One region of the Pseudomonas sp. LS44 genome, then DNA from elsewhere that is predicted to be linked to it. Evidence: predicted binding sites of a transcription regulator. Region 1 holds the regulator's gene; the other holds the start of a gene.
What was found. Region 1 encodes sigma-54, which starts transcription at its own class of promoters, with help from an activator protein. Its sites were predicted from a motif close to ANTGGCATNNANNTTGCTNT; they were not measured.
Positions count from the first base shown of each region.

Region 2: NVV93_RS11410 (circularly permuted type 2 ATP-grasp protein) is a predicted target of sigma-54. The motif match lies at 1,852-1,871, and genes of this name have one in related genera.

Region 1 covers NZ_CP102830.1:893,715-898,102, reverse strand. Annotated here, with positions in the region: gene lptA (lipopolysaccharide transport periplasmic protein LptA) at 1-405, shown strand, start outside; gene lptB (LPS export ABC transporter ATP-binding protein) at 405-1,130, shown strand; gene NVV93_RS03960 (RNA polymerase factor sigma-54) at 1,269-2,777, shown strand; gene hpf (ribosome hibernation-promoting factor, HPF/YfiA family) at 2,859-3,167, shown strand; gene ptsN (PTS IIA-like nitrogen regulatory protein PtsN) at 3,182-3,646, shown strand; gene rapZ (RNase adapter RapZ) at 3,660-4,388, shown strand, end outside.
Region 2 covers NZ_CP102830.1:2,571,536-2,575,923, forward strand. Annotated here, with positions in the region: gene NVV93_RS11405 (alpha-E domain-containing protein) at 1-406, opposite strand, end outside; gene NVV93_RS11410 (circularly permuted type 2 ATP-grasp protein) at 410-1,819, opposite strand; gene NVV93_RS11415 (type 1 glutamine amidotransferase) at 2,135-2,851, opposite strand; gene NVV93_RS11420 (ribonuclease E inhibitor RraB) at 2,984-3,322, opposite strand; gene NVV93_RS11425 (SDR family oxidoreductase) at 3,785-4,388, opposite strand, start outside.

The sequences.
Region 1 (4,388 bases):
GTGGCCGTATACCGCGGGACCGTGATCATTACCCAAGGCAGCATGAAGATTACTGGCGACACAGTAACCATCACGCAGACCGCCCAGGGCGACATCGACGTGTTCACCTCGGTCGGTCGACCGGCCTATTACGAGCAGAAGCCGGCAGTCGATAAGGAGATCGTCAAAGCCTACGGCCTGACCATCCAGTATTTCGCCAGCAAAGATCGCATCGTCCTGATCGACCAAGCCAAGGTCATTCAGGAAGGCAACACCTTCGAAGGCGAAAAAATCGTCTATGACACCCAGCGTCAGATCGTCAACGCAGGCCGCGCCACAGGCACCAACGTGACCACGCCGCGCCCACGCATCGACATGGTCATCCAGCCGAAGACCAAACCCGCCGCAGAGCAGGCACCTCAGTAATGGCCACCCTGAAAGCCCAACACCTGGCGAAAAGCTACAAAGGCCGCCAGGTCGTTCGCGATGTCAGCCTGTCCATCGAAAGTGGGCAGATCGTTGGCTTGCTCGGCCCCAACGGCGCTGGCAAAACCACCTGTTTCTACATGATTGTCGGCCTGGTGGGCGCTGATCAGGGCCGCGTGCGCATCGACCAACAAGACGTCACGCACCTGCCGATGCACGGTCGCGCTCGCGCCGGTATTGGCTATCTGCCGCAGGAAGCATCAATTTTTCGCAAGCTGTCGGTTGCCGACAACATCATGGCGATCCTCGAAACTCGCCAGGAACTCGACCGCGCCGGACGCCGCAAAGAGCTGGAAAGCCTGCTGCAGGAATTCCATATCAGCCATATCCGCGACAACCTCGGCATGAGCCTGTCTGGTGGCGAGCGCCGCCGGGTGGAAATCGCCCGAGCGCTGGCCACCGCACCGAAATTCATCCTGCTCGATGAACCGTTCGCCGGGGTCGACCCCATTTCGGTAGGCGACATCAAGCAAATCATTCATCACCTTAAAGCCAAAGGCATTGGCGTTTTGATCACCGATCACAACGTGCGCGAGACTTTGGACATCTGCGAAACCGCCTACATTGTCAATGACGGCCAATTGATCGCCGAGGGCGATGCCGAGACGATCCTGGCCAACCAGTTGGTCAAGGAAGTCTACCTGGGGCATGAATTCCGCCTGTAACGCGGCAAATTACCGGGAAGCAAACAACGGACTAGAAAAACACCCAAAGCTTGGGCATATAATTTGCTTCCTAACGGCGCCTCGCGCCCTGTAGTGGATGGCGCCCTGCGCCGGCGAACAAGGTACTAAGCCCCTGCCATGAAACCATCGCTAGTCCTTAAGATGGGCCAGCAGCTGACGATGACACCGCAGCTGCAACAGGCCATCCGCCTCCTCCAGCTATCCACCCTGGATCTCCAGCAAGAGATTCAGGAAGCTCTGGAATCCAACCCGATGCTGGAGCGCCAGGAAGAAGGCGAGGATTTCGACAACACCGATCCGCTGGCCAATGGCGCTGACACTCAGAATTCCACGCCGGAACAGGCCGAATCGTTTAGCGAAACCAGCTATCAGGAAACCAACTCGTCGCCCGAGAATCTCGAAGAAGGCGAGTGGAACGAACGCATACCCAGCGAGTTGCCCGTCGATACCGCCTGGGAAGATGTCTACCAGACGAGCGCCAGCAGCCTGCCCAGCAACGATGATGACGAGTGGGATTTCACCACCCGCACCTCATCCGGCGAGAGCCTGCAGACCCACCTGCTCTGGCAGCTCAACCTGGCGCCGATGTCCGATAAAGATCGCCTGATCGCCGTTACCCTGATCGATTGCATCAACAATCAGGGTTATCTGGACGAAACCCTGCAGGAAGTGCTGGAAGCCTTCGATCCGGAACTGGATATCGAACTCGATGAAATCGAAGCGGTGCTGCACCGCATCCAGCAGTTCGAACCCGCCGGCATCGGTGCACGCGACCTCAGCGAATGCCTGCTGCTGCAATTGCGCCAGCTGCCAGCAAAGACCCCCTGGCTGAGCGAGGCTCAACGCCTGGCGAGCGACTATCTCGATCTGCTCGGGGGGCGCGATTACAGCCAACTGATGCGTCGCATGCGCTTGAAAGAAGACGAGCTGCGCCAAATCATCGAACTGATTCAAAGCCTTAATCCGCGCCCGGGCTCGCAGATCGAATCGAGTGAGCCGGAATATGTGGTGCCGGATGTCATCGTGCGCAAACACAACGATCGCTGGCTGGTGGAGCTCAACCAGGAAGCCATGCCGCGCTTGCGGGTCAACCCGCAATACGCCGGCTTCGTGAAACGCGCCGACGCTAGTGCCGACAACACCTTCATGCGCAATCAGTTGCAGGAAGCGCGCTGGTTTATCAAGAGCCTGCAAAGCCGCAACGAAACGCTGATGAAGGTCGCCACGCAGATCGTCGAACATCAACGCGGCTTCCTCGACTATGGCGACGAAGCGATGAAACCGCTGGTTCTGCACGACATCGCCGAAGCCGTTGGCATGCATGAATCGACCATTTCACGGGTCACCACACAGAAATTCATGCATACCCCACGCGGTATTTACGAGCTGAAATATTTCTTCTCCAGCCACGTCAGTACCTCCGAAGGCGGCGAATGCTCGTCTACCGCGATCCGCGCAATCATCAAAAAACTGGTCGCCGCGGAAAATGCGAAAAAGCCGTTGAGCGACAGCAAGATCGCTGGTTTACTGGAAGCACAGGGCATTCAAGTGGCCCGTCGCACCGTCGCCAAATACCGTGAATCCCTCGGAATAGCCCCCTCCAGCGAACGCAAGCGACTGATGTGACGGAACATTGATCCAAGCCAAAGTGTTCCGGTTACAGGCCCGTTAGCCTGTTCTTACACACGGCAATAAGGAGAACGCGGTATGCAAGTCAACATCAGTGGACATCAACTGGATGTGACCGACGCCATGCGCGACTATGTCGCCGAGAAACTCGGACGATTGGAGCGCCACTTCGACAAGATCACCAATGTGCAGGTCATCATGGAGGTCGAGAAGCTCAAACAGAAAATCGAAGCGACTCTGCACATCGCCGGCGGCGAAATCGTCGCCAACGCCGAACACGAAGACATGTACGCCGCGATCGATCTGCTTACCGATAAGCTCGATCGCCAACTCATCAAATATAAGGAGAAGCAGCTAGGTCGCCTGCAAGGCGCTACGGCTCGCTAATAACCTTCCTTCCCATGATTCGACTTGAAAACATCCTGACCCCCGGCCGTTCCCTGGTGAACGTGCCGGGTGGCAGTAAAAAACGCGTACTGGAACAAATCGCCAACCTGGTCGCTCGCGAACTGCCCGACCTCGATGGCCAGGACATCTTTGAAAGTCTGGTGGCCCGTGAAAAACTCGGCTCCACCGGCTTCGGTAACGGCATCGCCATTCCCCATTGCCGGTTGCCAGGCTGTACTGCTCCGATCAGCGCGGTATTGCGCCTGGAAGCATCAGTCGATTTCGACGCCATCGATGGCGCCCCAGTCGACTTGCTATTTGTACTGCTGGTACCGGAAGCGGCTACCGACGAACACCTCGAATTGCTGCGGCAGATCGCCAGCATGCTCGATCGCAACGAAGTACGTGAGCGTCTGCGTCATGCGCAAAGTAGCGACAACCTATACCAAGTGGTTGTAGACGTTCAGAACGGTTCCTAAGGAAGCCCTCCTCATGCGCTTGATCATCGTCAGCGGCCGCTCCGGCTCAGGCAAGAGCACCGCCCTCGATGTCCTTGAGGACAACGGTTTCTATTGCATCGACAATCTTCCCGCCGGGTTGCTTCCCGAGCTTGCCGAGCGCTCGTTGTTGCATACCGAATTGATCGAGCCGCTGGTCGCGGTATCCATAGATGCGCGCAACTTGCCCAGCCAACTCGAGCGCTTCCCGGAGCTGCTGAACGAAGTCCGCGCCCGGTTTATCAATTGCGACGTGCTGTATTTGGATGCCGACGAGGAGGTACTGCTCAAGCGCTTCTCGGAAACCCGTCGCCGTCACCCGCTAACCAACGAGCGCCGCCCACTCGCAGAGGCGATCGCCGATGAGTCCACATTGCTCGGGCCGATTGCCGACCTCGCCGATCTGCGCATCGATACCAGCCACCTCAACCTTTATCAGTTGCGCGACAGCCTAAAGCTGCGCCTGCTGAACAAACCTGAGCCCGGCACCGCCTTTCTGGTCGAGTCTTTCGGCTTCAAGCGCGGCATGCCGGTCGATGCCGATCTGGTGTTCGATGTGCGCTGCCTGCCCAATCCCTATTGGAAGCCAGAGCTGCGTGAGCACTCCGGACTTGAGCAGGAAGTCATCGACTACCTCAGCGCGCAGCCCGATGTGGAAGAGATGTATCAGGATATCTACGCCTACCTGACCAAATGGCTGCCGCGTTTTGCCGCCAGCAACCGT
Region 2 (4,388 bases), 1.7 Mb from region 1:
AGAAGCGGCTGATGCCATAGCGGCCGAGACCCTGCTCGGCGATGCCACGAATCTCCAGCCAAGTGGCGTTGATGTTCTCCCACATGTCCGCGGTGATGCGCCCACGTACCGCATGGGCGTTGGCCCGCGCTGCCTGCAGGCAGCAATAGATGCTCGCCTGGTTGGCCTCGTCGAGCGCGAAAAAATGCAGCATGCGCTCAGCGTGCAGCTGGCCGTGGCGACTCAGATATTCATCCAGCGTGCCGGTGATCAACAGCGGCATGGCCAGTTCGTCGAGACCATCGCCACGCCCGGTTTGCGGCATCAGCGACAGTGAATAACTTACGTCGAGCATGCGCGCGAGGTTCTCGGCGCGCTCCAGATAACGCGACATCCAGTACAGATCGGAGGCAGTCCTCGAAAGCATTCCTCAGTCCTCCACGATCCAGGTGTCTTTGGTCCCGCCGCCCTGCGACGAGTTGACCACCAGCGAACCTTCGCGCAGCGCCACGCGGGTCAGGCCACCCGGCACCAGGCGCGTTTCGCGGCCGGACAGCACGAACGGGCGCAAGTCGATATGACGCGGCGCGATGCCGTTTTCGACAAAGGTCGGACAGGTCGACAGGGCCAGCGTCGGCTGGGCGATATAGGCTTCGGGGCGGGCCTTGAGACGCGCGCGAAACGTTTCGATCTCCGCCGCGCTGGCCGCCGGGCCAACCAGCATGCCGTAGCCGCCGGAGCCCTGGGTTTCCTTCACCACCAGCTCCGGCAGATGCGCCAGCACATGGGACAGCTCATCAGGTTTACGGCATTGCCAGGTCGGCACGTTCTGCAGGATCGGTTCCTCGTCGAGGTAGAAACGGATCATGTCGGTGACGAAGGGATATACCGACTTGTCATCCGCCACGCCGGTGCCGATGGCGTTGGCGAGAATCACATTGCCGGAGCGATAGGCGGCCAGCAGGCCAGGCACGCCGAGCATTGAGTCGGGATTGAAGGCCAGCGGGTCGAGAAAGGCATCGTCGAGGCGCCGGTAGATCACATCCACCTGGCGCGCGCCGGCGGTGGTGCGCATAAAGACTTTGTCGTCGCGAACGAACAGATCAGCGCCCTCGACCAACTCGACGCCCATCTCGCGAGCCAGAAAGGCATGCTCGAAATAGGCGCTGTTGAAACGGCCGGGAGTCAGCACCACGACGCTGGGGTTATCCAGCGGACTGGAGCTTTTCAGCGTATCGAGCAGCAGATTCGGATAGTGGTTGATGGGTGCGATGCGCTGGGCGGCAAACAGCTCGGGGAACAGCCGCATCATCATCTTGCGGTCTTCGAGCATGTAACTGACGCCGCTCGGGGTGCGCAGGTTGTCTTCCAGAACGTAGTAAGTGCCATCGCCATCGCGAACCAGATCGACGCCGGCGATATGCGCATAGATGTCGCCGTGCAACCCGAGCCCCTGCATGGCTGGCTGGTAGCCTTCGTTAGCCAACACCTGCTCGGCGGGAATCACTCCGGCCTTGATGATGCGCTGGTTGTGGTACAGATCGGCGAGGAACATGTTCAGCGCCTGCACGCGCTGGATGCAGCCGTGCTCGACCATGCGCCATTCGCTGGCCGGAATACTGCGCGGAATGATGTCGAAGGGAATCAGCCGCTCGGTGCCCTGGTCGTCGCCATATAGCGTGAAGGTGATCCCCGCGCGATGAAACAGCAGGTCAGCCTCTCGGCGACGCTGGGCCAGTAGCTCATCCGGCGTGTCCGCCAGCCAGCGAGCGAACTCGCGGTAATGCGGTCGGCAGTTGCCGTCGGCTTCGAACATTTCATTGAAAAAAGTGCGACTCATGCCGAACTCCTTGTCACCCGGACGACAGAGCTATCGCAAAGCCCGTGCCAGCGAATAATTCCTTTAAATACAAATACATAATGAAATAACGAAAGTTCTTCGCACCATATCCGTGCGCAAGCGTCAGCCCTGAAGAGCTTGCGCCCTATTGCACGGCAAGCGGATCTGACGTTGTAGGAGCAAATTCATTCGCGATTGGCCGATGCACTGATCGCGAATGAATTCGCTCCTACAGGCTTTGCAGCCATTTTCGGAAAAGGTATGCGTCGCGGTATGGCGTTTGGTTCGCCCGTCAGCGGGACACGCGCTGCAACCTCAGGGGCGGCTCAACTCCGCCAGTTGCAGCCAATGGCGATAGAAGCCCTCGGCGACCTGATGGAGCGTGGCGACCTTGCTGGGCAAGTCGCTGAGCATTTGCCTCACGCTCTGCTGGCTGGGTTGGCTTTCATCCAGAAGGTGGGCCCCATCGCGGAGCCAGAGACGGACCATTTCCTCGGTCACTTCCGGATGGCCCTGCAGCGCCAGCAGCTTGTCGCCCCAGGCAAACGCCTGATTGCGACACCACGGACTGGATAGCAAGCGTTCGGCGCCGACCGGCAGATCGAAGGTATCGCCATGCCACTGATAAACGCAGAACTCGTCGGCCAGATGGGCCAGCCACGGGCTGTCCGCCGTTCGCGGCGAACGGCATAGCGGGTGCCAACCGACTTCCCGGTAGGACATGCGATGCACCGGCGCATCCAGCGCCTTGGCTAATAGCTGACCACCCAGGCAGTGGCCGATCAGCGGAATATCGCGGCGGATAAAGTGGCGCAAGGCGGCAATTTCGGTCGCCAGCCACGGCAACGGATCATTGACGCTCATCGGCCCGCCCATCAGCGCCACGGCCTTCGGCACATCGAGATCGATGCCATCCAACTCGCCGAGATCCACGCGTAGCACGGTGAAATCCAGCTGCCACTCATCCAGCAGGCTGGCCAAATGACCAGGTGGACAAAAATCGGCGTGGGTGAGGATCAGAATATCGGACATGCCTGAATTACCTCCCGGTGCAGAGTGAGGCAAACCACGCGCCGTGAGGGGTCTACGGAAGCGAATGCTGAAACGAGCGCCATCCCGGCCAAAGGCCGGAATGACGTCGACTAGGCGCTTATGCGGTGTTACTCAAGCGCGCGAGGCGCCGAGTTCCTGCGTTACACCCCAACCATCGAGCACCCCGCCGAGCGGCACCAATAGCGATTCCAGATCCTGTTCGAAATCGCCAATGCCTTCGTAAGTGGCGTACATCACTTTGCTGATGGACAGGTGCCAGGCGCCATCGCGGACACTGACCTGCGCGTTGAGAGACTCGCCTTGAAATTGCTTCGCCGCCAGTCGGGCCCGCTCCTCGTCGGGAAAGATGGCGTAGAACTCGATGGGATGAAAACGGCTGAAGTCGAATCCACTTTCTTTCATGCGGTGCAGCACCTTACTGCTGACATCATCGTGGAAGGCAGTAGTCATAAACACCTCCTCTCAAGCGATTGATGGATTTCCCGCTTTCCAGAAACCCGAAGCCTCTGCTGGCTTCACGGCTCCCCACACTGCGCGTACCCGCCCGTTTCACGAGCGGCTAGCAGGCCGTTGAAAAACTACTGCGCTCGACTATACCGCGTTGAAATCAGGCTCAAAATGCTCATTTACCACTTGTAAACTGCGCTTTTTCGCCTGATTTATTCACTGGCGCTCACCCTTCGGGCCAGCCTGCGGCTGTTACTCCCGTTGGTCGTTGCGCCTTGTCTAGCCTTCGCTCGCTACGTTTTTTCAACAGCCGGCTTGGGCTGCTCTCTATGTCAACAGCCGGCATACAACGACACCTGATAATTGGGTGTCGTCATGCTGAGGGTAGCGTCTGGTAGCCCTGCCCGCCGGCTAGCCCTTGGATTTACCAATATGCGCGACAGGCGGCGCCATGGATTTATCGCTCTATTCGCGACTCAAACGGGCCATGACCAAGCGATTCAGCCAGGCCGGCGCGAGCTGCCCGGACCAATACATCAGCTTGAACGTCCAACTGACCGGGCGGTGCACCGCTGCGGCGTGCGCTTGCTGCCAAACCGCCGCGGCAACGTCCTCGGCGGCGAGCGTCACCCCCAGGCGCCGCAAGGTCGGCGGCTCGAAACGCTGGCTGTCGACCATTGGCGTACGCACAAACGGCGGCATCATATCGCCGACACGGATATCGTGTCGGCGCCACTCCAGATCCAGCGCCTCGGTCAGGCCGCGTACCGCGAACTTGGAGGCCGAGTAACTGGCCATGTGTGGCGTGCCATAGAGACCGGAAGCGGAGCCCATGTTGACTACCTGGGCGTCTGGCGTGGCCTTCAGGTACATGAAGGCGGCATGGCTCATTTGCAGGACGCCGCGCACGTTGATATCGAGAATTCGCAGATGCTCGGCCAGTTCTATGTCTTCGAAATACCCGAAGCGCAAGATACCGGCGCAATTGAATAACAGCCGCAGCTGGCCATCGTGATGGCCGCAGAACTGCGCCAACGCCTGCGCCGCAGCCGACGCGTCCGTCACATCC